DNA from 4 places in the Rahnella sp. WP5 genome. Region 1 is predicted to be linked to each of the others. Evidence: predicted binding sites of a transcription regulator. Region 1 holds the regulator's gene; each other region holds the start of a gene.
What was found. The regulator CRP, encoded in region 1, controls carbon source genes, mostly activating them, when cyclic AMP is high. The targets are predictions, from matches to a motif close to ATGTGANNNNNNTCACAT.
Positions count from the first base shown of each region.

Region 1 (8,059 bases):
TTATGCATATTTTGTGATTATATTTTCATATCAATGGTCGTGAGGGAGAAGGGTAATGGCGGAAAAATCATCGGTAGATCGGGGCACATTCGATAAAGTTATTTTGCCGGTTTATTCACCTGCGAAATTCATTCCCGTGAAAGGTAAAGGCAGTCGCGTGTGGGATCAGCAAGGGAACGAGTACGTTGATTTCGCCGGGGGTATCGCTGTGACGGCGCTTGGACATTGCCATCCGGCACTGGTGAAAGCGTTGCACGAGCAGGGCGAAACCCTGTGGCATGTCAGTAACGTATTTACCAATGAACCCGCCCTTCGACTGGCGCAGAAGCTGATCGACGCGACCTTTGCCGACCGCGTATTCTTCGCCAACTCCGGCGCTGAAGCCAACGAAGCGGCCTTTAAACTGGCGCGCTATTACGCCTCGCACCGTCACAGCCCGTACAAAAGTAAGATCATCGCTTTCCATAATGCCTTCCACGGTCGCACGCTGTTCACGGTTTCCGTGGGTGGCCAGCCGAAATACTCCGACGGCTTCGGCCCGAAACCCGCTGATATTGTGCACGTGCCGTTCAATGACCTGGATGCCGTAAAAGCGGTGATCGACGACCACACCTGCGCCATTGTTGTCGAGCCTGTGCAAGGGGAGGGCGGTGTCACGCCTGCGACCAAAGCGTTTCTGCAAGGTCTGCGCGAGCTTTGTGACAAACATCAGGCGCTGCTGGTGCTGGATGAAGTACAAAGCGGCATGGGGCGCAGCGGCAAGTTGTTCAGCTACATGCATTACGGCGTGACACCGGACATCCTGACCACTGCCAAAGCGCTCGGCGGTGGTTTCCCGGTTTCCGCCATGCTGGCAACCGAAGACGTGGCCTCGGTGATGGAACCGGGCAAACATGGCACCACCTACGGCGGTAACCCGCTGGCCTGCGCCGTCGCTGAAGCCGCGCTGGATATCATCAATACGCCAGACGTGCTGGCCGGGATCAACGAGCGCCGCGAGAAATTCATCAGCGCGCTGGAGGCCATCAACCAGAAATATCACATCTTCAGAGAGTTCCGCGGCCAGGGTTTGCTGATCGGCGCCGAGCTTTCTGATGCGTATAAAAACCGCGCCGGAGAATTCCATGCCGCCGCCGCCGACTGCGGGCTGATGATGCTGGTCGCCGGACCGAATGTCATGCGGTTTGCGCCATCGCTTGTGATCGACTTCGCGGATATTGAAGAGGGGATGGGAAGGTTTGAGAAAGCAGTGGGGAAAGTTTGCGGGGGGTGAGCCCCACGCCTCCGTCTTTAAACGCTTGATCGAGACAATTTCGGTTTCTCACTAACATTTATCACATGGCCTCTCGCGCCGAAACCGACCAAGAGGGAAAAGTGCTTTTTCCCTCTTGGATCTCCCTTCGCTTTTTCACTGCGCGCTGTCGCGGGCACGGTGGACATGTTCTGGCGCATTAGTGTGTGGCGCAAAATGTCATCGCTGCGCGATTCCCGAATTTCAGGCTTCGAGCCTAAGGTCTCGAACCGTTCATTCGGTGCCATTTTTGAGCACGCCAATCGACATTTCTAAAAGATAAAACCCTTCTGCTTTTGAATTTAGAATCCTGCGGGCGAATCAGAAATCTTGCTGAACGGAGCGGCTTCGAGACCAGTGGCTCGAAGACCGAGAGAAGGAACCGCAACGCGGCAAGATTTCCAGCCTGTCGCTGTGGTTGCTGGAACATAGCCTACGAGCGAAGCGCGCAGTTTAAGACGTGGAGATTCCAAAGAGGGCTCGTCTTAGCCCTCTTTGGTCGGTTTCGGCTCGGTGAGTTAAGCGAACACGGCAATTGAAAAACCGAAACTTTCTCAATCCGTTTAAAAGAACGCCAGTACACGGCATCCGTACTTGAGAAACCGAGATATTCGCAATTTCAAAAAGCAGTCTGGCTGCAAGCCAGTAAAACGGGGATTTGAAAGGGGCATCCCCCTTCACGCCCGCCGCGTCAGCCAGATCCCATGATGCGGCCTCTGCTTCCACGCCAGTGACGAGATGGTATGCATCACGCTGAGATGTGAAATTACGCGCCGCAGATGGCGTTCCATTTCGGTCAGTGGCATATCCGGGTGAAGTTCCGGCGCATTAAACAGGTTGTTCTCGCTGCCCGGCCCGTCGTAGAGCAGTCGTTGCTGACAGCTTTGCAGCGCGATTTCGCAGGTCTGTAAATACTCTGTCGCCAGTTTTTCCGGCAGCATGTAATGCTCGCGGGCGAGGATCGTCATCGCGTTGATATGCTCAACCACAAACTGACTGTGCGTCACCCACAAACGCATATCCGCCAGATAATGTGAGTTAAAACCCGGCTCCTGCATCGCCTGATTTAGCGAAGTGAACAGCTTATTGTGCGCCTGATTGACCTGCATACGGGTGTACGCCAGTTTGGCGGTGTCGGGGCTTTCCTCGAGCAGCAGGCGGATAGCGTCCTGATAGATTTCCAGCGCCTGGTGTGCATTCTGGCGCAGCAAACCGCTTTGCCATTGCGGCCACAGCCAGATAGTGCCACCAAAGGCCAGCGCGCAGCCGATCAGGGTATCGACCAGTCGTGGTACCAGAAAATGCACGCCGTTCATCGCCAGCAATTGCAGGGTATACACTGCAGTCACCGTCATGCCGACCATCGCCAGTCCGTAGTTTTTGCGCAGAACGGTATAGGACAACAGGGTGATCAGCAACATGCACAGCAGCGTGGTGCCTTCCGGCAGTTCCAGTTTGAGCAAGCCTGAGGCAATCAGCAATCCGGCCAGCGTACCGAGTGCACGGTGCTGGATCCTCACCCGCGTGGCGTTATAACCGTTCTGGCTGACCAACATGATAGTCAGCAAGATCCAGTAGGGTTTGGGCAAATTGAAGAACAGACCCAGACTGCTGCCAATCGCCAGAATAATGCCCAAACGTGCGGCATTACGCAGTGCCACGGATTTGAAGGAAAGATAGCTTTTCAGCGCGGGCCAGAAGGGCAAACGCGGCTGGGTGTTCATCAGGTCACGTTTGTACAACGGCCGCTGTGTGCGTAACAGACGGGCAATGCGGCTGAAATGGTAATAACAAAACTGACCTACCGGATTGTCCGGGTTGCGCGCGGCGATTTTCTCCAGCGCGGTCAGCTCATTGGCCATCGTAAAGCGCCCGGATAAACGGTGATAAAGAATATCGTCGGCAATCACCCGAAGACGGGTGGAAATCACCTGCGCATTTCGGCGGATAACCGCTTCGGCATGGCTTTCCTCCACCAGTTTCTGCACTTCTTCCGGCTGATGCAGGCTCACTGTAATATGCTCCTGCAAATCGAGCGCCACCTGAAAACGCTGAAACAGCCGTTTATGGTGATGATGATGTCCGTGCTGGGGCAACATGTGTAATTGCTGATAAAGCAGGGCAATCAGGTCGATAACCTGCTGCTGGCGGGTTAGCAGTGGGGGTAACGCGGTTTCGGGATCGGTGTGTTGCGTCAGCAGGCTGTACTTAGCTTCGAAATAATCCGCGAGTTGCAGATAGAGCTGGCTGAGCGTTTCGCGCATCGGCTGTTCTTCCGAAATACGAAACCACGCCCAGTTAAACAATCCGTACCAGGCTGTGCCAGCGGCGAACAACACCGGGGCCTGCCACATCGGGCGCACGCCCACCATACTCAGCGTGAAGATAGTCGCCACCAGCGCACCGGGCAACAGGCGCGCATGCAGCGGGCTGATTTCACCGGTGACGCCCAGCAGTAACGCCAGCGACAGCATGATCAGCGGCAGCGGTATATGCCAGCTTTCGAGCATCAGTTGCAGCAGAAGGCTGCTCACGGCAAAGAGTGAACCGCCGACGAGCAGGCGTTTGAAAAAGCGTTTATGCGGGGTATCCAGACCGGCGATGTTACAACAGGCCGGGCAGAGGGAAAACAGCAGGCCCATTTGCAAATTGCCAAACAGCCAGCAAATGCCAACAGGTAAGCACAACACCAGCGTCTGGCGCAGCGCGTAGTTCACTTCAGGATGGTAAAACAGTCTTCGCCATAGCGTCATGGGTAAAGCTTAGCCCATAAAAAAGGCGCGACAGTGTTTTGCCGCGCCAATTTTTGAGGGATTAACGTGTGCCGTAAACGACAATCGTTTTACCGTGTGCGGAGATCAGGCTCTGATCTTCCAGCATTTTGAGAATGCGTCCGACTGTTTCACGTGAACAACCGACGATTTGGCCAATTTCCTGGCGGGTGATCTTGATTTGCATCCCGTCCGGATGGGTCATTGCATCAGGCTGTTTAGCCAGATTGAGCAAGGTTTGAGCGATACGACCGGTAACGTCAAGGAAGGCAAGGTTGCCGACTTTCTCTGACGTCACTTGCAGACGGTTTGCCATCTGCGCGGAGAGACGCATCAGAATATCCGGGTTAACCTGAATCAGCTGGCGGAATTTTTTATACGAAATTTCAGCCACTTCACAGGCAGTTTTAGCACGTACCCAGGCACTGCGTTCCTGACCTTCTTCGAAGAGTCCCAGCTCACCGATGAAGTCACCTTGGTTAAGGTAGGACAGTATCATTTCCTTGCCTTCTTCATCTTTAATCAGGACAGCAACTGACCCTTTCACGATGTAGTAAAGCGTTTCGGCTTTTTCACCCTGGTGAATCAGCGTACTTTTAGAAGGATACTTATGTATATGACAGTGAGACAGGAACCATTCAAGAGTCGGGTCTGTTTGTGGCTTGCCGAGAACCATTTGCTATTATCCTCTGTTGTTATCGCTGCCCAAAATCACAGGGCTCAGAGTTCCCTGTACGGCACTTCAAATCCAAAGCGCCCTTTCAGCATATAACTCTCCAGAAATGCTGCAAGCGGATGTCGGAGTGCAACAGCCTGTTTATTGCTGTCATCACCGTGGGTTCTGTACTTAAACCGCAAAAACCGTCACCGCAATTTACTGGAAAGTATGTTTCGGCTTTGTTTGTAGCACAGGTTTGAGATGCTGTCTTCTGTTGTCTCGCTTCAGCATGATGGCGATCGGGTTACGTTGCCAGATTTTAGGTGAAAGGGTACTCTGAGAGCAGATTTCGACAAGTTTATTCACCGGGAGAATAGTTCATGCATGCACGTGTCAAATGGGTTGAAGGACTGACATTTTTAGGTGAGTCTGCATCGGGTCATCAGATTTCAATGGATGGAAACGCGGGTGATAAAGCCCCAAGCCCGATGGAAATGTTACTGATGTCCGCAGGGGGGTGTAGTGCAATCGACGTGGTGTCAATTTTGCAAAAAGGTCGTAATGACGTGCGTGATTGTGAAGTGAAGCTGACCTCACAACGCCGCGAAGAAGCGCCGCGTCTGTTCACTCACATCAATCTGCATTTTATCGTCACCGGTAAGGATCTGACCGATAAGATTGTTGAACGCGCAGTCAGCCTGTCTGCCGAAAAATACTGTTCTGTGTCTCTGATGCTGGGGAAAGCGGCCACAATCACCCACAGCTTTGAAGTGATTGCAGCCGAATAAAGTTTACTCGATCTTCTTGCCTTCCATCAGGCGCTGCACCAGCGGCGCCATGATCAGCTCCATCGCCAGCCCCATTTTGCCGCCCGGCACCACCAGTGTTTTGATGTGCGAGATAAACGACCCTTGCAGCATGGCCAGCAGATACGGGAAATCGATGTCATCCAGCCCCTGAAAATGAATCACCACAAAGCTTTCATCCAGTGACGGAATGGCTTTGGCGGCAAACGGGTTCGAGGTATCGATGGTGGGTACCCGCTGGAAATTGATGTGCGTGCGGGAAAACTGCGGGGTAATGTAATTGATATAGTCATCCATCGAACGCACGACGGAATCCATCACCGCTTCACGGGAATGCCCGCGCTCGCCGGTATCGCGCACCAGTTTCTGGATCCATTCGAGGTTGACGATAGGCACCACGCCGACCAGCAGGTCGACCTGCGCGGCAACGTCAATTTTGTCCGCCACCACACCACCGTGTAACCCTTCGTAAAACAAAATATCCGTCGGTTCCGGCAACGCCTGCCACGGCGTAAAGGTACCCGGCACCTGATTGTAGGGAACGGCTTCGTCATAAGTATGCAGATACTTACGTGAACGGCCAGTGCCGGTTTTACCGTATTCGATAAAGCTTTTTTCCAGCAAACCAAAGTCATTGGCTTCCGGCCCGAAGTAGCTGATATGACGTCCCAGATCGCGCGCCTTGCGTATTGCCGCATCCATTTCAGGACGGGTGAAATGATGAAAACTGTCACCTTCCAGTTCCGCCGCACGCAAACCAAGCTGCTGAAATATTTTACGAAATGCCACGCTGGTGGTTGTGGTGCCTGCACCGCTCGAACCGGTCACGGCAATAACAGGATGTTTGGCTGACATAATGCGCTGTTCTCCATAAAGGTGATGCAGGCAGGCGAGACGCGGTCTTTTCTGTGGTCGAAGATCTGGCGTCAAGGCTGCGCATAATTAAGCCTATTGTTACCATATTTATTCGCGAAGCCAAAGAGGGCATCACTATTCTAAACCCGCCAGCAACGGTTGGATCAGCGGGTCTTTCTGGTGGAACAGAGAAACAATGTCATGCAGCGCCTTGCCTGTGTACTCCTTTTTCCACGCCAGACTGAGCGGGGAAGGGGCGCGCGGATAGCGGATTTGCCGGGCGATCAGCTCGCCGCTGTCGAGATATGGCTGGCACAGATGGCGCGGCAGAAAACCGATACCCATTCCCTTCAGGTGACAGGCCAGTTTAGTCGCCACATCTGCTACGATGATCTGCCGTTGCCCGGTCAGCAACCAGGCTACCCGCTTGTTCAGATGGCGCGAGGTGTCTTCCACATTGATGGCAATGTACTGACGCAATACCGCTTCTTCCAGCACACCAGTGATGTGCTGCAACGGATGAAAGGGCGCATGAACAAAAACCCAGTCCACTTCACCCAGCGGCAGCAGATTCACGGCGTTAGAAAGGGATTCGGTGCCGGTGACGCCAATCGCCAGCTGAAAATCTTCGTACAGCAGCGTATCCCATACCCCCATGTAAATCTGCCGTGTGAAAGTGAACTGCGTGAACGGGTAGCGCTGCGTCAGAGAGCTTAATAACGCTGCCAGAGCTTCAGGGCAGTACATCAGATTGTTCACCACCACATTCAGCTGGCGCTCAATGCCGTCGTTAATCTGCTGCAGTTCTGCCGGTACACCCTCCAGCCAGGTTAGCCACTGGCGACATCGTTCAAGCAGATGCTGTCCGGCGGGCGTCAGCGACACCGTGCGGGTCGTGCGGTTGAGCAATAACGTCCCGGCACTGTCTTCCAGCATCTTAATTCGATAGCTGATGGTCGCAGGCGTTTTATGCAGCATCTCTGCCGCGCGGGAAAAGCTGCCTGTTTGTGCGACGTGCATAAAGGTTTTAATCGACTCCTCATCCAGCATAGGTCACCTGAAGTAATGTTAATGCATTGAATGAAAAAGATTTTATAGATTTAACCGGATGAGAATTGTGGACTTCATCAATTTTATGGAATCTTTTTCCATATTTCGATTGAGCAAGTTGGAAAAAGTTTCTACAGTAATTGCATTGAGGATAAATTCGCCAATCTGGCGGGCTTATCTCACCGGTTTTATTTTAAATGCAGGGATGAATGCCATGGAACTTCCGGTTTACCCGCTGACCCAGGCGGCCTTCGCGGCTTACGGTGATGTGATTGAGACGACAGGTCGCGATTTTTTTCATATCAACGACGGCAAGGTTGAGCGGTACCACGATCTGACCAACGTGGAGATCCTCGGGCAGGATCGTCCGCTGGTCAGCATCAACCGCGCCCAGCCAGCACCGTTGCCCATTGTGGTGACGCAACTCGAAAAACACCCGCTCGGTTCACAGGCGTTTGTGCCGATGCAGGGCGAGCGCTTTATCGTGATTGTTGCGGCAGGGGGCGAGACGCCGGACATCTCCACGCTGAAAGCCTTTATCACCAACGGCCTGCAGGGCGTGAATTATCACCGGAATGTCTGGCACCATCCGCTGTTTGCGTTTGAGACGGTGACGAATTTTCTCACC
Region 1 covers NZ_JQJR01000007.1:33,037-41,095, reverse strand. Annotated here, with positions in the region: gene EX31_RS04630 (bifunctional acetylornithine/succinyldiaminopimelate transaminase) at 56-1,273, shown strand; gene EX31_RS04625 (YccS/YhfK family putative transporter) at 1,969-4,044, opposite strand; gene crp (cAMP-activated global transcriptional regulator CRP) at 4,106-4,738, opposite strand; gene EX31_RS04615 (OsmC family protein) at 5,101-5,508, shown strand; gene EX31_RS04610 (phosphoribulokinase) at 5,512-6,381, opposite strand; gene allS (HTH-type transcriptional activator AllS) at 6,517-7,431, opposite strand; gene EX31_RS04600 (ureidoglycolate lyase) at 7,646-8,059, shown strand, end outside.

Region 2 (8,059 bases), on a different contig from region 1:
AAGACCTGAGCAGTGCCGTTCGTCGCGTGCTGCTCGGTGAAAACAAGGTCTGTGGCCTGACCCGCGCTCAGGATGCCAAAGCCGCGCACGAAGCTGGCGCTATTTATGGCGGACTGATTTTCGTCGACACCTCACCGCGCTTTGTGACCCACACGCTGGCGAAAGAAGTACAAAACGGCGCACCGCTGAAGTATGTCGGCGTGTTCCGCGATGAAGAAATCACCACAGTGGCCCAGACGGCTCAGACATTAAACCTGGCCGCCGTGCAGCTTCATGGCGACGAAGATCAGGTTTATATCGATGCCCTGCGCACAGCCTTGCCGCAAACGGTTCAGATCTGGAAAGCGCTGAGCGTCAAAGAAACATTGCCGGCGCGCGACCTGAATCACGTGGATCGTTACGTCCTGGACAACGGCAAAGGGGGCACGGGTCACCGGTTCGACTGGAGCAAACTGGCCGGTCAGGATTTGAGCAATACCTTACTCGCTGGTGGACTGAGCGCAGATAACTGCGTCGAAGCCGCACAACTCGGTTGCGCAGGCCTGGATTTCAACTCCGGTGTTGAAAGCGAGCCGGGCATCAAAGATGCCGGGAAAATTAATGCCGTATTCCAGACATTGCGGGCATATTAAGCCGCACGCAATGACGCAAAAATTGACAGACAGGACGCGATAACATGACTTTACTTAATCCCTACTTTGGCGAATTTGGCGGCCAGTATGTCCCGCAAATTCTGATGCCTGCGCTGGCTCAGCTGGAAGAAGCTTTTGTCAGCGCACAGCGCGACCCTGAGTTTCAGGCCGAATTCATTGATTTACTGAAAAACTACGCAGGCCGCCCGACCGCGCTGACACTGTGTAAAAACCTGACCGCAGGCACCAAAACCAAGCTGTACCTTAAGCGTGAAGATTTGCTGCACGGCGGCGCGCACAAAACTAACCAGGTGTTGGGTCAGGCATTACTGGCCAAACGCATGGGCAAAACTGAAATCATCGCCGAAACCGGCGCGGGTCAGCACGGCGTGGCATCGGCACTGGCCTGTGCGCTGCTCGGCCTGAAATGCCGCATTTATATGGGCGCAAAAGACATTGAGCGTCAGTCGCCAAACGTGTTCCGTATGCGTCTGATGGGGGCTGAAGTGATTCCGGTACATAGCGGTTCTTCCACGCTGAAAGATGCCTGTAATGAGGCGCTGCGTGACTGGTCTGGCAGCTATGAAAAAGCCCACTACATGCTGGGCACGGCAGCAGGCCCGCATCCGTATCCGACCATCGTGCGTGAATTCCAGCGTATGATCGGCGAAGAAACCAAAGTGCAGATGCAGGAACGCGAAGGCTGCCTGCCGGATGCGGTGATTGCCTGCGTCGGCGGCGGCTCCAATGCGATCGGTATGTTTGCGGATTTCATCGACGATACCAGCGTGAAGCTGATTGGCGTTGAACCGGGTGGTCTGGGCATTGAAACCGGACAACACGGCGCGCCGCTCAAACACGGTCACGTCGGTATTTACTTCGGCATGAAAGCACCGATGATGCAGACCTCTGAAGGTCAGATTGAAGAATCCTACTCGATTTCAGCCGGTCTGGATTTCCCGTCCGTCGGCCCGCAACACGCGTTCCTCAACAGTATTGGTCGTGCAGAATATGTGTCGATTACCGATGATGAAGCGCTGGATGCCTTTAAAGAATTGTCCCGCCATGAAGGGATTATTCCTGCACTGGAATCCTCTCATGCGCTGGCTTACGCGCTGAAACTGATCAAGGAAACACCAGAGAAAGAACAAATCCTGGTCGTGAATTTGTCAGGTCGCGGCGACAAAGACATTTTCACCGTACACGACATCCTGACTGCCCGGGGAGAGATTTAATGGAACGTTATCAGCAATTATTCAAGCGTCTGGAAAGCAAAAAAGAAGGCGCATTTGTTCCTTTTGTCACGCTGGGCGATCCGGGCGTTGAGCTGTCACTGTCCATCATCGATACGCTGATTGAAGCCGGTGCCGACGCACTGGAACTGGGTGTGCCGTTCTCCGATCCTCTGGCCGATGGCCCGACCATTCAGAATGCAAACCTGCGTGCTTTTGCTGCGGGTGTGACGCCAACGCAATGCTTCAACATGCTGGCCCGTATTCGCGAAAAGCATCCGGATATTCCGATTGGCCTGCTGATGTATGCCAACCTGGTGTTCCACAATGGTATTGAAACCTTCTATCAGCGTTGCGCTGAAGTGGGCGTCGATTCGGTGCTGGTTGCCGATGTGCCGTTTGAAGAATCTGCGCCATTCCGTGCGGCCGCGTTACGCCACGGCATCGCTCCTATCTTCATCTGTCCGCCAAATGCCTCTGACGATTTGCTGCGTGAGATTTCGTCTCATGGCCGCGGATACACTTACTTGCTGTCACGTGCAGGCGTGACAGGCACTGAAAAACGCGCGCTGACGCCGCTGAATCACTTGGTTGATAAGTTACGTGAATACAATGCCGCGCCACCCTTGCAGGGCTTTGGTATTTCCGAACCTTCACAGGTGAAAGAAACGCTGGCCGCAGGCGCAGCCGGTGCTATTTCCGGTTCAGCGACGGTGCGTATCATCGAAAACAATCAGCATCAGCCTTCTGAAATGCTGGCTCAGCTTTCCCGCTTTGTCAGTGAAATGAAGGCCGCGACCCGCGCTTAACCCTCTCTCAGACAGAACCTCAGTCATACAGTGACTAAGGTTCTGTTTCTTTTAATTTCTTACTTTTTTTTACCCCGCTTAATTTGTATTACCCATTTCAATAATCCAAACTAAAATTACTCTGCAGATCAATGATACTGTATGAGAGAGATATCATCTGCTCAGCTAACATGTTGTTTCTTTTGGTTTTATAACAAATCATGGAGTGTTATTTTATGAAGCTATTCAAAACATTGTCCGCATTCTGCATGGCAGCGGTTGTGGTCCTGGCTGTTGCCGCTTGTGCGCCGACCAAAAAATCAGAAGGAACCGGTGGTTACATCGATGACACTGTCGTCACCACAAAAGTAAAATCTGCCCTGCTGGCAGATAAGAGCATTAAATCCACTGAGATCAGTGTCGAGACCTTTAAAGGCCGCGTACAGTTGAGTGGTTTTGTGACGTCAACAGCAGATGCAAACCGTGCAGTTGAAGTGACTCGCGGCGTAGCCGGTGTGCGTTCAATTGAGAATGATATGCGACTGAAATAATCAGGAATGTAGCAAACTGAAAATCTAAGAGGCGCCGAAGCGCCTCTTTTTTTGGACCGTCTTTCCGGAAATCAGAAACGATAGCCGGCGCCAAACATAAAGACCCATGGGTCGATCCGGGTGTTGATGTTTTGCTGCTCACCACCAGCTTTGAATTTGACTTCCGTATCAATATCCATCCACCAGACAGACATGTTAATTAACCAGTTATCGTCCAGGTTGTAATCCAGACCAGCCTGCGTTGCCACACCCCAGGAATCTTTGACGCTTAAATCAGACAGCCCGGCATCACGCCCGGTCTGGTTGAAATCCGCGTCATAAAATGTGGTGTAGTTGATACCTACGCCGAGGTACGGACGCAATTTGTCCTGACGGTCACCAAAGTAATATTGCGCCATCAGAGACGGCGGTAATTGTTTCACTTCTGCGATAGTCCCGGTACTTTGCAGACCGACTTTGTGCTGGAACGGTGTGGCTGCCAGCAACTCCATCCCGATATTGTCAGTGAACATGTAACCGAGGGTTAATCCCATCTGCGTGTTGTTATTGATATTAAATGAACCCAGACCCAGCACGTTGTCCGAGCCTTCTGTCGGACGAACCGTGGCTGTCCCTACGCGAAAAATCACATCCCCTGCCTGATGTGCGCTCGAGACTGCCGGAAATGCCGCTGCTGCCACTAATGCCCAATATGCTGCTTTCATTGTCCCTTCCCTTTGTGTGGATTAGTTATCAACCGCGCGAATGATACCTACTCTTTGGTATGGTTTGATCAATGCGGGATCACATCTTTAAAACAAAAAGTAAGAAAATGCATCTTCCGCAAAGCGATCTAAATCTATAAAAACAAAGGAATTGATCTGCATCAAAAATGAGGAGATTTTGTTGTTTTGTTAACAGGTGATATTTCAGTTGCTAAAAAAAATGGTGCTGCGTAATTTGCATACTCATAGTTAGTTTTGGTTTGGTGCCGTAAGGAGTCGGTAACTTCCAAGATGGGCGAAATTAACAATCCTTGTATGACCTGTGGCGCATGCTGCGCTTATTTCCGCGTTTCATTTTATTGGGCTGAATCTGAAGAGGCTGGCGGCTGTGTTCCGCAGGCACTGACAGAGCAAGTCACCCCTTTTCTGAGTTGCATGCAAGGCACGAACAGTAAAACGCCGCGCTGTGTTGCTCTGGAGGGTGAAGTGGGACATGCGGTTTCCTGTTCTGTTTATCTCAACCGTCCAACACCGTGCCGCGAATTCGATCAGTCAGGGTTGAATGGCATCGGCAATGCCGCCTGCGATCGTGCCCGTGCGAAGTATGGCCTGCCCCCTCTGGATGTAAATTTACCGACGATTGATCTCAGCCACCTCAGTTGCGTTTAAGCAGAGATTGATCGACGGGTCTGACAGGAAATCAGCGCAAAACTATCGGCGGAGGGTATTTAAAGGGTACAATCCCCGCCTTATTGATTTTTGCTTTTTGCCAAGGAGCGTCCATGTCTATCACGGCCAGTACGTTGTACCGTGACAGTTATAATTTTATGCGTAATCAGATGAGTAGCGTTTTGGCGCTCTCGGTTCTGGCCGCATTAATCACCGTCATATTAAGCTGGGTTTTAAGTCCTTCATCTGAGCAGGTCGAGGCCATCGGGCAACTGATGAGTAACATGACCGGCATGAGCGTCGGCGATATGATGGGATATATTGAGCAGCAGATTACTCCGGAGCAGCAAAGCGCGATTTTCCGTTACAGCCTGGCCGCTCTGCTGTCAACGCTCGCCGGAAACGTTATTCTGGTCGGCGGCGTTCTGACGTTGATCCAACTGATTTCTCAGGGCGTTCGCGCCAGTATTACGCAAATTTTGAGTGCGTCATTGCCGGTGTTGCCACGTCTGGCCATTTTGCTGTTTATTTACAGCATCATGTTCCGTATCGGTCTGGCGCTGCTGTTTGTTCCGGCATTCCTGATTGCGATTGCCTGGTCAATGTCACCGGTTATTTCCTGTAAAGAGAATGCCGGCGTGTTCAAAGCAATGCGCCTGAGCACCCGCCTGGCCTTCAGCAATGTGCGTCTGGTCGCCCCGGCCGTGATGCTGTGGATTGTGGCGCAGGTGGTGCTGATGCTGTTTGTTGGCGTACTGAGTGCGCTGAATCCGATGATTGGTGCAGTGATCCTCGGCGCAGTGAGCAACCTGATCAGCGCCTTTATGCTGATTTATCTGTTCCGTCTTTACATGAAATTACATGCATAATATAGACATAACTTTTTCAGGGGCGCTCCGGCGCCCTTTTCTTTTGTCCGCGAAATGATTCCGGTATAGTCATCCCATACATAAAACATGGAATGAAGTATGAAGCAGCTCCTCGATTTTCTTCCCCTGATTGTCTTTTTTGTGGTTTATAAGCTTTACGATATTTTTGTCGCATCAGGCGCGTTAATTGCGGCCACCGCGTTAGCGTTAGTGATTACCTGGATTCTGTATCGCAAAATCGAGAAGATGACGTTAATCACCTTCGCGATGGTCGCTGTTTTCGGCACCCTGACACTGGTTTTCCATAATGACGAATTCATTAAATGGAAAGTGACAGTTATTTATATGCTGTTCTCCGGTGCATTACTGATCAGCCAGCTGGTTCTGAAAAAGCCGTTAATCCAGCGTATGTTGGGTAAAGAGCTGACATTGCCGGATCACGTATGGAATAAACTGAACGTCAGCTGGGCCATCTTTTTCCTGCTGTGCGGACTGGCCAATATCTATGTGGCCTTTTGGTTACCGCAGAATATCTGGGTTAACTTCAAGGTATTTGGCCTGACCGCACTGACGCTGGTATTCACCCTGTTGAGTGGCGTCTATATTTACCGGCATATGCCGGATGACGAAAAAAAATAAGCATCCTTCTGCACGGGCCTTTCTTTGAAAGGCCTTACTTTTTCAAATTGTTGAACTGTGTGAAGCCTATCGTATGAACGAAAAACATAGCTTACCCAATGGTGAAATGGTGTTGCGTACGCTGGCGATGCCAGCTGACACCAATGCGAATGGCGACATCTTTGGCGGATGGCTGATGTCGCAGATGGATATGGGCGGGGCGATTCAGGCGAAAGAAATCGCCAAAGGTCGCGTAGTGACCGTACGCGTTGACGGCATGACGTTTCTTAAACCCGTGGCTGTCGGGGATGTGGTGTGCTGCTACGCACGCTGTATTCGTACCGGTAATAGCTCGATCACCATCAACGTGGAAGTGTGGGTGAAGAAAGTCTCTTCTGAGCCCATCGGACAGCGTTACAGGGCCACTGAAGCGGTGTTTACGTATGTTGCTGTAGATGATGAAGGGAAATCGCGCCAGCTGCCTGATGGTCGCAGTAATTTCAGCGTCGATTCCGACGGTGTCTCTCAGGACTAAATCGGTTCTGTATGATGGGAAGTAAAAGACTGGAAGTAAAAAGGTCGCCTTCATGGCGACCTTTTTTTGCGTTGAAATCACTGGTGATGACCTGTCCTGGCTTATTCGACAGCAGAACCGCCTTTAATCCTGAACACCAGGTTCACCACGAGATTGCTGGCAGCCTTCGGTTCATAGCGCCATTTGCTCATCGCCTGTTTCACTTCCCGCTCAAACATATTGCGCGGCTCAGCTGACAGAACACGTACGTTTTGCACACGACCATCGCTGTCCACATCAAACTGTACACGAACCCGCCCTTCGATACGTAAGGCCAGTGCTCGCGCCGGATAAGCAGGTTCGCCACGCTGCAGCGGCCGCGGACCGGTATTGCTCTGCGCATTGGTAGACGCCGGAGGCTGACTCACAGGTTTAGTGACCGGCTGGTTGCTGGTTACGGGGGCAGTTTGTACCGTTTGCGTCGGTTTTTCGACGGGACGTTCAACGGGTTTCACCTTCGGTTTAACGACCGGCTTTTTCACCGGTTTTGGCTTAGGTTTTGGAGGCTCCGGAATCACAACGGCTTCAGGCGGCGGCGGTGGCTCCGGCACGACTTCCGGTTCCGGCTCAGGTGCTGGCGGTGTCGGTTCAGGTTGTGGCGGCGGCGGAGGGGGTGCAAAGTCGGCCGGATTGACCATCGTTACACTCATCACCTTCTGATCCTGACTTGGCAATTTGATTGACTCGCCCACCGTCATATACAACACGCCCGCAATGACTGCGACATGTAAACTAACAGCAAGCAAAACCGGCACCGTCACCTTGCGGATAAATCTAAACTTTTTTAGCGGCATAATGATTCATTTTCCCCGTGAAGCCGCAAGTTTAAATGTAAATAGCAATCATATTCAACACCGAGATGACAACTATTCTCAAATAACCCTTGTTTTGATCCTACGCAAAGCGCTTTCCCCGGACTTCAGGTTTAGCTATGTTAATTCTGTAAAATAGTCAGGCAGCCTCTGGCTGCCAAAAAACGCTCACTAAAACCCCATTAAAGGTGACTCATGCTTTACGTTATTTATTCTGAAGATGTTTCCGACTCGCTGGAGAAACGCGCTGCTGCCCGCCCTGCTCACATCGAACGCCTGAAAAAATTGCATGAACAAGGCCGCGTACTGATTGCAGGTCCAACCCCGTCCATTGACAGCGAAGATCCGGGCGCCGCTGGCATGACCGGATCCGTGCTGATTGTCGAATTCGAAACACTGGAAGATGCCAGAGTATGGGCAGATGCCGATCCGTACGTTAAAGCTGGCGTGTATAAAGCCGTGACTGTCAAACCGTTCAAACGCGTATTCTGATGTTTTATGGGCAGTTTTTCGGGCTGCCCGCTGTTCCCTGTGCCTTCCCGCCTTCTCTTTAATCAACTTTACTTTTGCTTACGTCAGTTGATTGTCTAAATATTCGGTTACTCAAACA
Region 2 covers NZ_JQJR01000010.1:203,888-211,946, forward strand. Annotated here, with positions in the region: gene trpCF (bifunctional indole-3-glycerol-phosphate synthase TrpC/phosphoribosylanthranilate isomerase TrpF) at 1-632, shown strand, start outside; gene trpB (tryptophan synthase subunit beta) at 677-1,867, shown strand; gene trpA (tryptophan synthase subunit alpha) at 1,867-2,673, shown strand; gene EX31_RS09985 (BON domain-containing protein) at 2,889-3,203, shown strand; gene ompW (outer membrane protein OmpW) at 3,275-3,907, opposite strand; gene EX31_RS09995 (YkgJ family cysteine cluster protein) at 4,199-4,576, shown strand; gene EX31_RS10000 (YciC family protein) at 4,690-5,445, shown strand; gene EX31_RS10005 (septation protein A) at 5,545-6,084, shown strand; gene yciA (acyl-CoA thioester hydrolase YciA) at 6,158-6,598, shown strand; gene EX31_RS10015 (energy transducer TonB) at 6,700-7,431, opposite strand; gene EX31_RS10020 (YciI family protein) at 7,645-7,941, shown strand.
Region 2: a site for CRP is predicted at 4,057-4,074, ahead of ompW (outer membrane protein OmpW). Genes of this name have one in related genera too.

Region 3 (8,059 bases), on a different contig from region 1:
GTACCGCGCTCACGCTGAAAATATCCCGATTATTATGGGCTCGGCAACCCCGGCGCTGGAAACGCTGCACAATGTTGAACTGGGGAAATATCGTCAGCTCAAACTGACCAAACGTGCCGGAAATGCCAAACTCGCCCGTCAGAATTTGCTGGATTTAAAAGGGTTGCAGCTGAAAGTCGGGCTGTCTCAACCGCTGATCCAGAAAATGCAGGAACATCTGAAAGCCGATAATCAGGTCATGCTGTTCCTCAACCGCCGCGGCTATGCGCCTGCCCTGCTTTGCCATGAGTGTGGCTGGATAGCCGAATGTCAGCGCTGTGACCACTATTACACTCTGCACCAGAATCAGCGTCAGTTACGCTGCCACCATTGTGACAGTCAGCGCGCCGTGCCGCATCAGTGTCCGCATTGCGGCTCAACACAACTGGTCTCGGTCGGCGTCGGTACAGAACAGCTGGAAAACGAACTGGCGCCGTTGTTCCCGGATACGCCAATCACGCGCATTGACCGCGATACCACCAGCCGGAAAGGTTCGCTGGAACAGCATCTGAATGAAGTCCATCGTGGCGGCGCACGTATTCTTATCGGCACACAAATGCTGGCAAAAGGGCACCACTTCCCTGACGTTACGCTGGTGTCATTGCTGGATGTCGACGGCGCGCTGTTCTCGGCAGATTTCCGTTCTGCCGAGCGCTTTGCCCAGCTTTATACGCAGGTTTCAGGCCGCGCCGGACGTGCAGGCAAACAGGGTGAAGTCGTATTGCAAACTCACCATCCCGAACATCCGCTATTACAGGTGCTGTTGCAGCAGGGCTACGACGAGTTCGCCAGACAGACCCTGGCGGAGCGCAAAAGCGTCTTCCTTCCTCCTTATACCAGCCACATTATGATCCGCTCGGAAGACCACGATAATCAGCAATCTGCGCTGTTCCTTCAGCAGTTACGTAATCTGCTCGAATCCAGTCCGCTGAAAGATGATTCGCTGTGGATCCTGGGGCCGGTTCCTGCCTTACAAGCCAAACGCAGCGGACGTTTCCGCTGGCAGCTTTTATTGCAGCATCCTTCACGGCGCGTTTTGCAGCATCTGATCAAAAGCTCTCAGCCGCTGATTTCAAGTCTGCCGCAAGCCAAAAAAGTGAAATGGACACTGGATGTCGATCCGATTGACAGCTGATTCCAAAAGCGAATTTGCGTGAATAGTCAGGTTTTTTGCGTGATGCATCGAAAAAAGCATCTGGGTCACACTTTTAATGCAAATTAGGTAACAAATCCTACTCACATTCTGTTTAGAATGTGATGAGCTACACATCATGCGTAGCCAGGTGAGGAATGTTGATGTTGTTGTCTCAGTTTGATGCTGTTGCAAGGAGAGAGACGTTGGAGCACAAGAAAGAATTACCCGCCGCAACAATGAAAGATGTGGCTGAACAGGCAGGCGTTTCAACAGCAACCGTATCCCGTGCATTAATGAATCCGGAGAAAGTCTCCGCCGCGACTCGCCAGAAAGTTGATCAGGCCGTCATGGCCGTCGGTTATTCTCCTCATGCCCTGGCCCGCAACCTGAAGCGTAATGAATCACGCACTATTTTGGTGATCGTCCCCGACATCTGCGATCCGTTTTTCGCCGATCTGATCCAGGGGATCGAGCGCACGGCCGCCGAAAGCGGTTATCTGGTGTTGATCGGTGATTGTGCTCAGCAAAATCAGCAAGAGAAAACCTTTATCAATCTGATCATTACCAAGCAAATTGACGGAATGCTGCTGCTCGGCTCTGATTTACCTTTCGATGCCAGCAAAGAAGAACAACGCAATCTGCCGCCGATGGTGATGGCTAATGAATTTGCGCCGGAACTTGAACTGCCGACGGTCCACATTGATAACCTGACGGCCGCGTTCGAAGCTGTGCATTACCTTCTCAAGCTGGGGCATCAGCGTATTGCCTGCATCGCCGGGCCAAAGCATATGCCATTGTGCCAGTACCGTTCACAAGGTTATGTGCAGGCGCTGCGCCGCAACGGACTGAGCGTCGAGAGCAAGCTGACCATTCATGGTGATTTCAGCTATGAATCGGGGGCGCAAGCCGTCACCGAGTTGATGGCTCTGCCCGTGCCGCCGACGGCGATTTTCTGCCACAACGATGTGATGGCGATTGGTGCCATGTTTCAGGCCAAAAAAATGGGTCTGCGCATTCCGCAGGATTTGTCGGTTGTCGGCTTCGATGACATCAAGGCCAGCCAGTATACCGATCCTCCGCTGACGACCGTTGCACAGCCGAGATTCCAGCTTGGCCGTCAGGCCATGTTATTATTACTTGAGCAGTTACAGGGAAATCCGGTACAAAACGGTTCGCTGCTGCTTGATAGCGAGCTGGTGGTGCGGGAAAGCACTGCGGCCCCAAAAGCGTGAGTCCGATTTTATGCTGTTCAACAGTTTTAATTTCAGTAAATGTTCAGGGTTGAGTAACATGACGCACTTCTTCATTCATCACGACACAGCGAAACGATAGTGGCACAAAGAGACTATGTAAGCCGTGGGCGCTCAGGAGCGCGGCGGAAAAGTACCAGCCGGAGTAAAAAACGCAGTTCCACAACGATCTCCAAAACCATGGTGGTGTTAGCCGTTGCGGTACTGGTGGTGTTTGTCGGTGGCCTCTATTTTATTGCGCACAATAAACATGAAGAAGCGACAGTGTTGCCGACGCACGCTGTCCGTCCGGGTAATGGATTGCCACCTAAGCCAGAAGAACGCTGGCGCTACATTAAAGAACTGGAAAACCGCCAGATGGGCGTCACCACGCCGACAGAACCGACGGCGGGCGGACAGGTCGAATCCAAAACACAACTGACGCCTGAACAGCGCCAGCTTCTCGAACAGATGCAGGCCGATATGCGCCAGACACCAACACAGTTGTCTGAAGTGCCGTATAACGACCCGAATCAGGCCACGCAGGCACCGGCGCATACTCAACGTCAGGTTCAGCAACAGCAGCCGACGTACGCGCAGCAGCAACCGGTAACTCAGCCGCGCCAGGTTCAGCCACAGCCAACGTATACGCCGCAAACGCAGCCGGTACGTGCGCCTCAGGCCCAGGTGCAAACGCAACCCGTTCAGCCAAAACCGAAGCCGCAAGTGAAAGAGCCGGTGAAAGAAGCACCGAAACCGCAACAGCCAGCCACCATTACCCAGGCTGAGCCGGAAAAACCGAAAGCACAGGAAAAAACCCAGCGCTTTGTGGTTCAGTGCGGTTCGTTCAAAGGATCTGAGCAGGCGGAATCCCAGCGCGCCAAACTGGCATTCGAAGGTTTTGAAGGCCGGATCACTACCGGCGGTGGCTGGAGTCGCGTCGTCATCGGCCCGTACAACAGCCGTTCTGGTGCTGACAGCACACTATCGCGCCTCAAAGGCGCTGGCATCTCCGGTTGCATTCCCGTCGCAACCGGGGGTTGAAAACCCGTAATCCTTCCCCAATCTATACTTTCAATATGCCCCGTAAGTTTGTGAGACACGTTCAGTGTCCCGCAAACCTGCGGGGATCTTTTCCGTCTGCAACGAGGAACCGCTCGTGACAACAATTGTAAGTGTACGCCGCAACGGCAAGGTCGTTATCGGTGGTGATGGCCAGGCCACATTGGGAAATACCGTCATGAAGGGCAACGTCAAAAAAGTACGTCGCCTGTATAACGACAAAGTGATCGCGGGCTTTGCTGGCGGCACGGCTGATGCCTTCACGCTGTTTGAGCTGTTCGAACGCAAACTGGAAATGCACCAGGGTCATCTGGTGAAAGCCGCCGTTGAACTGGCAAAAGACTGGCGTACCGACCGTATGTTACGCCGTCTGGAAGCCCTTCTGGCCGTGGCCGATGAAAATGCCTCGCTTATCATCAGCGGTAACGGTGACGTTATCCAGCCTGAAAACGATCTGATTGCCATTGGTTCCGGTGGCCCGTATGCCCAGGCCGCTGCACGCGCATTGCTGGAAAACTCCGAGCTTGAAGCGCGCGACATCGTCGAAAAATCGCTGAGCATCGCCGGTGACATCTGCATCTACACCAACCAATTCCACACTATCGAAGAATTATCTTCTAAAGCGTAAGGATCGAAATTATGTCTGAGATGACCCCGCGCGAGATCGTCAGCGAGTTAGACAGTTACATCATTGGCCAGGATAAAGCGAAACGCGCCGTGGCTATTGCTTTGCGTAACCGCTGGCGCCGGATGCAGCTTGATGAAGCGCTGCGCCACGAAGTCACCCCGAAAAATATTCTGATGATCGGTCCGACCGGTGTCGGTAAAACCGAAATTGCCCGCCGTCTGGCGAAGCTGGCTAACGCACCGTTCATTAAAGTAGAAGCGACTAAATTCACGGAAGTCGGTTACGTCGGTAAAGAAGTGGATTCCATTATCCGCGACCTGACCGATTCCGCCGTAAAAATGGTGCGCCTGCAATCTATTGAGAAAAACCGTTATCGTGCTGAAGAACTGGCCGAAGAACGTATTCTGGATGTGCTGATCCCGCCAGCGAAAAACAACTGGGGACAACCTGACGAAGCGCAGGAACCTTCTGCTGCACGCCAGAACTTCCGCAAAAAACTGCGTGAAGGCCAGCTCGACGACAAAGAGATTGAAATCAGCCTGGCATCCGGCCCGATGGGCGTGGAAATCATGTCCCCTCCGGGTATGGAAGAAATGACCAATCAGTTGCAGTCGATGTTCCAGAGCATGGGTGCTCAGAAACAGAAACCGCGCAAACTGAAAATCAAAGAAGCGCTGAAGCTGCTGATCGAAGAAGAAGCCGCGAAACTGGTGAACCCGGAAGATCTGAAAGAACAGGCGATCGAGGCCGTTGAGCAACACGGCATCGTGTTTATCGATGAGATCGACAAAATCTGTAAACGTGGCGGCCAGAGTTCAGGCCCGGACGTCTCCCGCGAAGGTGTTCAGCGTGACCTGCTGCCTCTGGTGGAAGGCTGTACGGTGTCTACCAAGCATGGCATGGTGAAAACCGATCACATTCTGTTTATCGCTTCCGGCGCATTCCAGACGGCCAGCCCGTCAGACCTGATCCCTGAGTTGCAGGGTCGTCTGCCTATTCGTGTGGAACTGCAGGCGCTGTCGACTGAAGACTTCGAACGCATACTGACCGAGCCAAGTGCTTCGCTGACTCATCAGTACAAAGCATTGATGGCGACCGAAGGCGTAACCATTGATTTCACCGCTGACGGTATCCGCCGTATTGCGGAAGCCGCATGGCAGGTGAACGAAACCACCGAGAACATAGGTGCGCGTCGTCTGCATACCGTTCTGGAGCGTCTGATGGAAGATATCTCTTACGATGCCAGCGAAAGCAACGGTATCTCCATAAACATTGATGCAGATTATGTTAGAAGCCACCTTGACCAGCTGGTAGCTGATGAAGATCTGAGCCGTTTTATCTTATAATTTGCTCATACGTTCCGAAAGTGATCTTCAGGGAGGCGTTTGCCTCCCTGATTTTTTTAGATTTCGGACTGATTCTTCACCTGAGAAATCACCTATGAGCACAATCACGCCTTTCACTCCGACAACACCCGCCCGCGCCTGGCTCGAAAGCCTGCGCCCGAAAACCTTGCCACTGGCGTTTGCTTCTATCGTTATGGGTTCTGCCATTGCCAGCCTGCAAGGCGTTTTCCATCCGCTCATTGCGCTACTGGCGCTGCTGACTGCGGGCTGTTTGCAAATTTTGTCAAATCTGGCGAATGACTATGGCGATGCAGAGAAAGGCAGTGACACGCCGGAACGCGTCGGGCCCTTACGCGGCATGCAAAAGGGCCTGATTACCGCCGGGCAGATGAAGCGCGCGATTATCCTGACCATCGCGCTGACCATTATCTGCGGTACTGCGCTTATTGCCGTGGCCTGCCATAAGCCCAGTGACGTGGTCGGGTTTCTGATCCTCGGCTTGCTATCGATTGGCGCCGCCATTACCTATACCGTCGGCACACGACCTTATGGCTACATGGGACTTGGCGATATTTCCGTGCTGATCTTCTTCGGCTGGATCAGTGTCGCAGGGACGTTTTATTTACAGGCAGGCTATTTCGACTGGATCGTAATGCTTCCGGCGACAGCGACAGGTTTGCTGTCCACCGCGGTACTCAATATCAATAATTTGCGCGATATCGAAACCGACAGCGCCAACGGCAAGAATACCCTGGCGGTTCGCCTCGGGCCGGTTAACGCACGCCGCTATCACGCCATCATTCTGACCGCCGCCGTGCTGTGTCTGGTGATTTTCTCCGCCCTGCACCTGCCTCGCTGGACCGGCTGGCTGTTTATCCTGGCGCTCCCAATGCTGGCAAAACATCTGATGCGGGTGATGAAATCGACAACATCCACTGAAGTCCGCCCGTTGCTGGAACATATGGTAAAAACCGCGTTGCTGACTAACGTCTTGTTTGCAGTGGGTCTGTTGCTCAATTGAGTAAAGTTGGCCTGATGTGCGTTTATCAGGTCACTTTTCACATTTAACAATTGATGATTTTGCCAACATCCGCCGGAAAGGGATATACTGAACACTCATGCAGCAACCAGATGAAATCCTATGAAATACGATACTTCCGAACTTTGCGACATCTACCATGAAGAAGTGAATGTCGTTGAACCCTTGTTCTCCAACTTTGGCGGCCGTACTTCATTTGGCGGGCAAATCACCACCGTGAAATGCTTCGAAGATAATGGCTTGCTTTATGACCTGCTGGAAGAAAATGGCCGTGGCCGTGTATTAGTGATCGATGGTGGCGGTTCTGTTCGTCGCGCACTGCTGGATGCCGGACTGGCACGCCTTGCATTGCAAAACGAATGGGAAGGCATCGTGATTTACGGTGCTGTCCGTCAGGTTGATGATCTCGAAGAGCTGGATCTGGGTATCCAGGCGATGGCGGCTATCCCGGCTGGCGCAGGCAGTGAAGGGATTGGCGAAAGCGACATTCGTGTCAATTTCGGCGGCGTCACCTTCTTCTCCGGCGACCATCTTTATGCCGATAATACCGGTATCGTGCTGTCCGAAGACCCGCTCGATATTGAGTGATTTCCTTCTGAGCACAACAAAAAAGGACGCCTTGGCGTCCTTTTTTATTTGGAATATGAAGTAATTAAACTTCTTCCATTTTTCCCAACAATGCACGCAGACGATCCTGCCATACGTGTTGTTCTTCTTTCAGCTGCGCATTTTCACGCACCAGAGACTCATGGTTGCCGCTGGCCTGCTGAACTTCCTGAGACAGGGTGTTGTTCTGCTCTTTCAGTTCTTCGATTTCCATCTGCAACAGAGTAATGGTATCAATCGCTTGCTGAACTTTAGCTTCTAATTTCTCAAATACTTCAAATGACATTTTTCGGTCCCCTTATGTTCGCAAGGCGCACATCTTATGTTCTGCCGCATCGTCCGGACACGGCTCAAAGATTCCTGCACTCCGTCGATTTTTATAACGAATTCATCAGAGAATTGCGCAAAACCAGCGTGTGTCTTAACGGGTGATTGTATGTAGCCAGCTTTGTTCTGTCTACCCGCAACCCCTTTATCCACGCAGTCTGTTGCAATTTAACAGCGCCGGGTATCAGGAAATGCTTAAAAAGCAGCGTCACACACCAGAAATACTGTTTAATGCCGAATAACCTTAGCCGCTGCGCGGGAAGGCATGTTGATGTTCGTTTGTCACAAATGGCGGCTGAAAATGTTAAATCATGGACTTTTTGCGCTGCATCAAGTTCCAGCAATACGCGAAATCGCTCATTTTTATGACGCGACACACAAAATTTGATTTCGCTATTTCTCGTTTATGCTCGTTAACGATAAATTCACATTACGTTCTCATTTAATGATGAACGCCCAAATCCGATTACGTTCACAAACGACATAACAGAAAAATTATAACTAACCATTAACATCATCCTTAGCAGGATCAAACTATGAGCCAAACCATGAGTTCCACATTAAAAGGTCAGTGCATCGCTGAGTTTCTGGGTACCGGGCTTATCATTTTCTTTGGTGCGGGCTGTGTCGCAGCAATGAAACTTGCCG
Region 3 covers NZ_JQJR01000015.1:26,710-34,768, forward strand. Annotated here, with positions in the region: gene priA (primosomal protein N') at 1-1,174, shown strand, start outside; gene cytR (DNA-binding transcriptional regulator CytR) at 1,378-2,406, shown strand; gene ftsN (cell division protein FtsN) at 2,506-3,447, shown strand; gene hslV (ATP-dependent protease subunit HslV) at 3,563-4,093, shown strand; gene hslU (HslU--HslV peptidase ATPase subunit) at 4,105-5,439, shown strand; gene EX31_RS14250 (1,4-dihydroxy-2-naphthoate polyprenyltransferase) at 5,534-6,460, shown strand; gene rraA (ribonuclease E activity regulator RraA) at 6,581-7,066, shown strand; gene zapB (septal ring assembly protein ZapB) at 7,131-7,370, opposite strand; gene EX31_RS14265 (MIP/aquaporin family protein) at 7,948-8,059, shown strand, end outside.
Region 3: a site for CRP is predicted at 1,292-1,309, ahead of cytR (DNA-binding transcriptional regulator CytR). Genes of this name have one in related genera too.

Region 4 (8,059 bases), on a different contig from region 1:
GGCATCGCTGCTGCCGCCCCACGGATCACTGCTGCCTGCATCGGCTGGCGCGGCATGGGCGGCGGCGTCAGCTTGTGGCGCGACACCGCCACTGGCGTTATCGGCACTCCACGGATCCACGGAAGGATCGAGAGCCTGGGCCTGAGCGGCCTGCGCGTGCTGTGTAATGGTGTTCGTTATGGTTGAAGTGCTCATTCGTTACCCCCTTCTTTGTCCAGAGCCTGAAGCAGCATGGCTTTGGAAATAATGCCGATATAGTTATTGTCCTCATTGACGACCGGCACAGCGCAAGGCGCGGCGGCGACATGGGAAATCAGTTCGCTGAGCGGCATGTCTGCCTGCACGGCTGCCGGAGATTCCAGCAAGGCGCTTTCCAGCGACTGATTGGTTTTGAGCGCGGTTTTCAGGGATTCAATCGACACCACGCCAATGAATTTCTGTCCACGTTCAAGCACATAACCATATTCGCGGTCTTCATCTTCGAGCAGCTTGAGAGCGGCACGTGGACCAAAACCGGGGGTTTTACGAATAAGCGCGCCACGACGGCGGGCAATGTCTTTGGCACTGAAGACCTGACTGATATCCACACCACGGAAGAACGTGCGCACATAGTCGTTGGCCGGATTATTAAGAATGTCTTCCGGCGTGCCGACCTGTACCACTTCGCCGCCCTGCATAATGGCGATGCGGTCGCCGATGCGCATGGCTTCGTCGAGATCATGAGAAATAAATACGATGGTGCGCTGATGCTGAGCCTGAAGCTTCACCAGTTCATCCTGCATTTCGGTACGAATTAACGGGTCAAGTGCAGAGAAGGCTTCATCCATGAGCAGAATGTCAGGGTTGTTGGCCATAGCACGCGCTAAACCGACACGCTGGCGCATCCCGCCTGACAATTCATCCGGATAAGAATTGGCATAGTTTTCCAGCCCGACCTGACGCAGCGCGTCAAGCGCTTTGGTATTGCGCTCTTCGACCGGCACACCGGCCAGCTCCATACCAAACGCGGTGTTATTCAACACGGTCAGGTGTGGCATCAGCGCAAAGGACTGAAATACCATACTGATTTTACTGCGGCGCACCTGGCGCAATTTTGCTTCTGAGATTTTGGCGATGTCTTCGCCGTCGATCAGGACTTCGCCACGGGTGGGCTCTATCAGACGATTGAGAAGGCGTACCATGGTGGATTTACCGGAACCGGATAACCCCATGATGACGAAAATCTCGCCTTCTTCAATGGCCAGACTGGCATTCTTAACGCCAAGTGAAAGACCGGTTTTCTCAAAAATCTCTTCTTTACCCTTGCCTGCATCAATCATCTTGAAAGCGCGATCCGGGTTTTCGCCAAATACCTTATAAAGATTCTTTACTTCGATTTTAATTGCCATGCAATGTGCATTCCTTGGATATAAATAGCCGTATCGGCTCGATGTCTAATTTTTGTGTTGGATCGTATAGGATTTTGCCTGTAACGAAATAGTGAACGCGTTATACCCTAACACATCGAAATTCTGAGACAAGTCTCAATGTTTCCGATGAATATTCATGATTGGGTTTCTGGTTGCGTATTTATCTGTATTTGCGGTGTTTAATTTCGGTAAATTCAAACTGACAATTAATGACAATTTATCCCGCCAGAATACTTTGGGTTTTTGCCTAATTTCACGACGGATTGTTTCGCTAAAAATATAAGTAATTTATTGATTTTATTGGATTTATTGTCTTTTTTATTTGTGTGATTTTAGAACGGAGTTATTGAGGTGTTTCCCTGAAGTTAATGCGTTTTATGAGGAGGGGATTTGCAAGGGTAAATAGAGATTTGAGCTTTGCGTGAAAGCCGTGAATTTACCGCTTGTCTGAAAGATGACTACGTAATGAAATAATCACCTGAACAGGCGGGGTATGCGGGAAATTCGCCGGTGATGACACCGGCAGGGAGGGGGAAGTTCTTCACGCAAAACGGCCGGAATTCGGCCTCAGGATACGGATTTTTCTTCGTCTGCTATTTTGCGATACAGACGTCGCGGATGGCCGATATTTCCGTACTGCATCTCGACGCCGATAAAGCCAATTTCCACGCAATATTCCAGATAGCGGCGACCGGTCGTTTTGCTGATCCCAACCTCTTCAACCACCTGTTCCACCGACCAGCTGACGTCGGGTTTCGCCGTGAAAACCCGCTGAACCAGTTCGAGCGTATTCGGCTCGATGCCTTTGGCAGAAGGCGCTGGCGGCGTATCGCTGGCGGGCAGATTGAACAATTTATCCAGCGCCCGCTGATCGACCACTTTCACATTACGCAGCGTTTGCACCAGTTGCATAAAGCGCTCGAGTGAACTGCGCAGACGATGGAACGACACCGGCTTGATGATGTAATCGAACGCGCCGCTGCGCATGGCCTGGCTACAGGTTTGCATATCGCTGGCAGCGGTAATGAAAATCACCGAGCAATCGAAGCTTTTCAGCAACGGGCTGTCGATCAGATCGACACCCTGACCATCCGGCAAATAGTTATCGAGTAAGATCAGACGCGGCTGATGCAGGCGCAGCAGAGAACGCGTCTGCTCCAGTGTGGCCGCAATGCCGACGACGCGCAGGTTGAAATTTTGCTCGATAAAATCACGGTGCAGACCGGCGAGATGCGGCTCATCTTCCACAATCACGACATCGAGTGCGCTGCTGTTATTCATGGTTCTGTCCTGTTAACGCTTCTGCCGGATACGGGATAAAGACTGAAAATATTGTACCTTGCGGCGTGTTGTCTGAGATTTCGATGCTGCCACCCGCCTGACGGACATAACCGGCCACCAGATACAGGCCGATACCGTGTTCTGCACCCGTGGCGTCCTGCCCGCTGGAGGGCTTGCTGGTGACGCCTTGTTCAAACAGGTGCGGCTTGAGTGCATCTTCCACGCCGCTGCCCTGATCGGCGACTTCAATCAGCAGTTCCCGGTTCCGGTCGGAAATATACAATTCGACCGGTGCCGGGGGCGTCAGTGCTTTCAGTGTGGCGTCCACGGCGTTATCCAGCAAATTACCAATCACTGACATCAGTTCGGTTTCACTGATGGCTGCCGGTATGCGGGTGAGCTGACAGGCGGGATCGAAACTCAGTTCGACCCCTTTTTCGCGTGCACTGACGTATTTCCCCAGCAGCAGGCCACAAAGTGCTGGCGAGGTAAAGCGTGCTGAGACGAAATCCAGCACGGCCTGCGCGCCTTCCGACTGTGCCTGAATATAGCGCATTGCATCGTCGTAACGCTGCATTTGCAGCAAGCCCGCCAGCGTCGCAGTCCAGTTCAGTTGTTCATGGCGCATAATGCGAAGGTTATCGGCGTAGCGCTTCACCTGACTCAGCTGGCTGCTCAGCGTATTAATGTCGTTTTTATCGCGGAAACTGAATACCCAGCCACTTTCTGCACCGGGTTCAAGTTCGATGGGTACGCGGTTGACGATCACCTGTCTCTGATTGAGTACCGTAATCTGATCATGCTGACTGTTGTTTTCACTGACACCACGTTGCATAAAGAACGTGGGCGGCGTCTGAAGCACCTCCGCCAGCGGTTTACCCAGTAGCTCGTTTTCGGGCTGGCGGATATCCAGTAACTCGCGTGCGGCCCGGTTAATTGAAATCAGTTGCCTTTCGGCGTTGATCGCAAATACGCCCTCATACATGGCTTCCAGCAACGCTTTTTGCTGGCGGACCAGCAGGGCAATATCTTTGGGTTCCAGCCAGAACATCTGTTTTTTAACGTTGCGGGTGAACATCCATGAAAAAATAAACAGCAGTAATAAAAGCAGTAAACCGTATAAACCGGCCTGCGCCAGACGGCGGCCATTAATATTATCGATATAAGAGGTGAGATAACCGACCGAGACAATGCCGATCACCTGATTACTGGCATCCAGAATCGGGGCTTTGCTGCGCAATGAAACGCCGATGCCGCCCTGACGTACGGAAATAATGGTTTTACCGGCCAGCACACCGGCGTTATCACCGCCAATCATCGGCAGGTCTATGCGCTCCGGGGATTCGGAATGATAAAGATGCAGCTCGCGGGTATCGCCGATAACGATATAACTGGCGTCACTTTTATCGCGTAATGGCTGGATTAGTTTCGCGATGCCGGGGATATCGCGGGCCTGTACCTTTTGCGCCAGCCCCGGCATCAGAGCGATCTCGCTGGCCTGAACCCGTGCACGCTGGCCCAGATCATGATGTAACTGACGGTCAATAATATGAAATAAAATAGCCCCCAGCAGTGCCAGCAACACGCAGGAAAATACCACCAGAGATAAAAAGAGTTTTACCTGAAAAGGTAACCTGAATTTCATACGACCTGCTGCACGGCGAACCTGAGATATACATTCAATAAGCCTATCACGGCGAAATGTGAGTCGTAATCGCAGAGAAGCGGAGTTGTGAACAGAAGATTAAAATAATGATTATTTCACACAGTAATAACAGGGTTAATAGCGGGATTTACTACTAATCTTATAATCCTTATAAATCAGGGTGCATTAACACCATAAACACCATAACAACCTTTATCCCTGCGGTTTTAATTTGAACAACCTCACACCCGGCTGACCGCCTGTTTTCATATGCTCAGACCATCAATAAGAAAAGTCTTCAGAAGAAAGAGGCAATGTCATGAGCACAACCGACGATTCCTACATCGCTGTCAAAGAAACGAAAACCTCCGGCCTCTCGGCCAGACAAAAATGGTGGCACATTCTTGATCACTACAAGATAGGCATTATCCCGCTGCCCTTTTTCCTGCTGGCGGGCGTGCTGATCCTGCTCGATTGCCTGAATGGCAAGTTGCCGAGTGACATCGTGGTGATGGTCGCCACGCTGGCCTTCTTCGGTTTTGCCTGTGGCGAGTTGGGTAAACGCTTACCTGTGGTGGGTAAACTGGGGGCCGCGGCGATTTGTGCCACTTTTATTCCTTCGGCGATGGTGCATTACGGCCTGCTGCCGGATGTTGTTGTTGATTCCACGGTCAAATTCTATAAATCCACCAATATTCTCTACCTTTATATCTGCTGCATTATTGTCGGCAGCATTATGAGCATGAACCGTCAGGTGCTGATCCAGGGCTTTATGCGTATTTTCGTACCGATGCTGTGCGGCGAAGTGGTCGGCATGATTGCCGGTATGGCGATGGGCACTGTTTTAGGTTTACCGCCAATGCAAACCTTCTTCTTCCTGATCCTGCCGATCATGGCTGGCGGTGTCGGGGAAGGTGCGATCCCGCTGTCGATGGGTTACGCGACCATCCTGCATATGGAGCAGGGCGTGGCGCTTGGGCGCATTCTGCCGATTGTTATGCTCGGTGGCCTGACGGCCATTGTGCTGGCGGGCGTGCTGAACCAGCTCGGTAAACGTTATCCGCATCTTACCGGCGAAGGCCAACTGATGCCGTCGAAAAAAGGCCAGATGGGCAGTGGCACCGATGAATTTGAGGGCAATCCGGGCGTCAACGCGCTGGCCTGTGGTGCGCTGCTGGCCATCCTGCTGTACATGGTCGGGATGCTCGGCCAGAAATGGATCGGCCTGCCAGCGCCGGTCGGCATGCTGTTTGCGGCGGTGCTGGTGAAACTGGCGAACGGTGTTTCGCCGACTATTCAGCACGGCTCAATGACGGTGTATAAATTCTTCCGTACTGCGGTAACTTATCCGGTATTGTTCGCAGTGGGTGTCGCGATCACGCCCTGGCAGGAATTGATCAACGCTTTCACCCTGCAGAACCTGCTGGTGATTGTGACCACGGTGCTGGCGCTGGTCGGCACCGGTTTTTATGTGGGTAAGAAAATTGGCATGCACCCTATCGATGTGGCGATTGTTTCCTGCTGCCAGAGCGGGCAGGGCGGCACGGGCGACGTGGCGATTCTGACCTCCGGCAACCGCATGACGCTGATGCCTTTCGCGCAAATCGCTACCCGTATCGGGGGAGCTATCAACGTTTCTGTCGGTCTGTTTGTTCTGGCGAAGTTCTTCTCATAACACCTTCACCCACCCCTTCAGCCTAAGGGGTGGGTTTTCCTGAGAAAAAATCCCCAGTCCAATTTTGGACTCAATTCAACCTGCTTATTTATTGTCCGGCGGTTATTATTTGCGCACTCAGAGACGAGTCACCCGCCCCGTGAGCAGGTTCCCACGTAAGGAAGAGCACTATTTTTTGACGAAAGAATCCACGCATGTTCCGTATTAAATCGCTTGTTTCTGCCTTACTGCTTCTCGTTACCGGTTTGTTTAGCATCCACACCTTTGCTTTTGATATGCCAAAAGAATTTGAGTCTATGGACACCTACAAATTTTTCCATAGCGAACTTTTTGATGGAAAAGGTTCTACCGTGACTGCGGTCAATACGGGCAACTCAGACAATATTAAAAGCGCCCTGCTGGCGGAATATCCGCGCTGGAAGGGGACGCATTATCGCTGGGGTGGCACCACCCACAAAGGCGTGGACTGCTCGTCGCTGATGCAGCATCTGTTTAATGATTCCCTGCAAACACGCCTGCCAAGAACCACCTTTCAGCAAATCAGGAACGGCAGAAAAGTGAGTAAAAATAATCTGAAACCGGGAGATTTAGTGTTTTTCAAAACGTCGCCGGGCGATCGTCATGTCGGCGTGTATGTCGGGGATCATCAGTTCATTCATGCCTCGAAAATTGAAGGCGTCACTATTTCATCACTGGATAATCAGTATTGGGTTGATCATTACGAAACCGCACGTCGTTTAGAACTGATGAGCTAAAAAAAAGGCGGATCCTTTCAGGAGATCCGCCCGTTTGTTTTGGATGGTTATTTATCTGACGAAGCCTGCCAAAGATTCAGCTGACCATCCGCCACATGCTTATCAATCGCTGTCAGTTCTTCAGCGGTGAAGCGCAGATTATCCAGCGCTTTCACGTTTTCATCCAGTTGCTCCGGACGGCTGGCGCCAATCAGCACCGACGTCACGCGATCGTCTTTCAGCAGCCAGCTCAGCGCCATCTGCGCCATGGTCTGTCCGCGCTGCTGCGCCATCTCATTGAGCAACCGCAGGCTGTTCAGGTTATCTTCTGACAGCATTTGGGCATTCAGCCCGCGCACCTTATTCCCTTCCACCTGCATGCGCGAGCCGTCAGGGATGCCGTTGAGATACTTGCCGGTCAGCAACCCCTGCGCCAGCGGCGTAAAGGCGATGCAACCTGCGCCATTTTGGTCCAGCGTATCCAGCAAACCACTCTTATCCACCCAGCGGTTCAGCAGATTGTATGACGGCTGATGGATCAGCAGCGGTACTTTCAGCTCACGCAGTAACTCCGCCATGATCTGGGTACGTTCCGGCGAATACGAAGAAATTCCGACGTATAGCGCCTTACCGCTTTGCACCGCATAAGCCAGCGCCGCCGCGGTTTCTTCCATCGGCGTTTCTTCATCCACCCGGTGCGAATAGAAGATATCGACGTAATCCAGCCCCATGCGTTGCAGGCTCTGATCCAGACTGGCGAGCAGATATTTGCGCGAGCCGCCGGAACCGTACGGTCCTGGCCACATGTCGTAACCGGCTTTGGTAGAGATGATCAGTTCATCGCGATATGGCGCGAAGTCCTGCTTCAGCAAACGGCCAAAATTTTCTTCCGCAGAGCCCGGAGGCGGGCCGTAGTTATTCGCCAGATCAAAATGGGTGATGCCTAAATCGAAGGCTTTTTGCAGCAATGCACGCTGGGATTCCAGCGGACTGACATGGCCGAAGCTGTGCCACAGGCCAAGAGAAAGGGCAGGGAGTTGTAAACCGCTCTGACCGCAACGGCGGAATTGCATGGTTTCGTAACGGGAGGATGAGGCTTGATAGGGCGTCATGATGTTTCCTTTTTCTGATCGCGTAGGGTTTTGAAACACTGTTTCTATACTAACGCTGAGAAAAATAACGGCAACATCCGTTTTCCTCCTTCCCCTCTCACGAGGGGAAGGAGCTGTTTAGAAATCCCAGTCCTCGTCTTCGGTGTTGACGGCTTTGCCGATCACATACGACGAACCGGATCCGGAGAAGAAGTCATGGTTTT
Region 4 covers NZ_JQJR01000013.1:151,911-159,969, reverse strand. Annotated here, with positions in the region: gene proW (glycine betaine/L-proline ABC transporter permease ProW) at 1-195, opposite strand, end outside; gene proV (glycine betaine/L-proline ABC transporter ATP-binding protein ProV) at 192-1,388, opposite strand; gene EX31_RS13605 (response regulator) at 1,977-2,690, opposite strand; gene EX31_RS13600 (ATP-binding protein) at 2,683-4,335, opposite strand; gene EX31_RS13595 (2-hydroxycarboxylate transporter family protein) at 4,655-6,010, shown strand; gene EX31_RS13590 (C40 family peptidase) at 6,205-6,765, shown strand; gene mgrA (L-glyceraldehyde 3-phosphate reductase) at 6,813-7,856, opposite strand; gene nrdF (class 1b ribonucleoside-diphosphate reductase subunit beta) at 7,974-8,059, opposite strand, start outside.
Region 4: a site for CRP is predicted at 4,566-4,583, ahead of EX31_RS13595 (2-hydroxycarboxylate transporter family protein). Genes of this name have one in related genera too.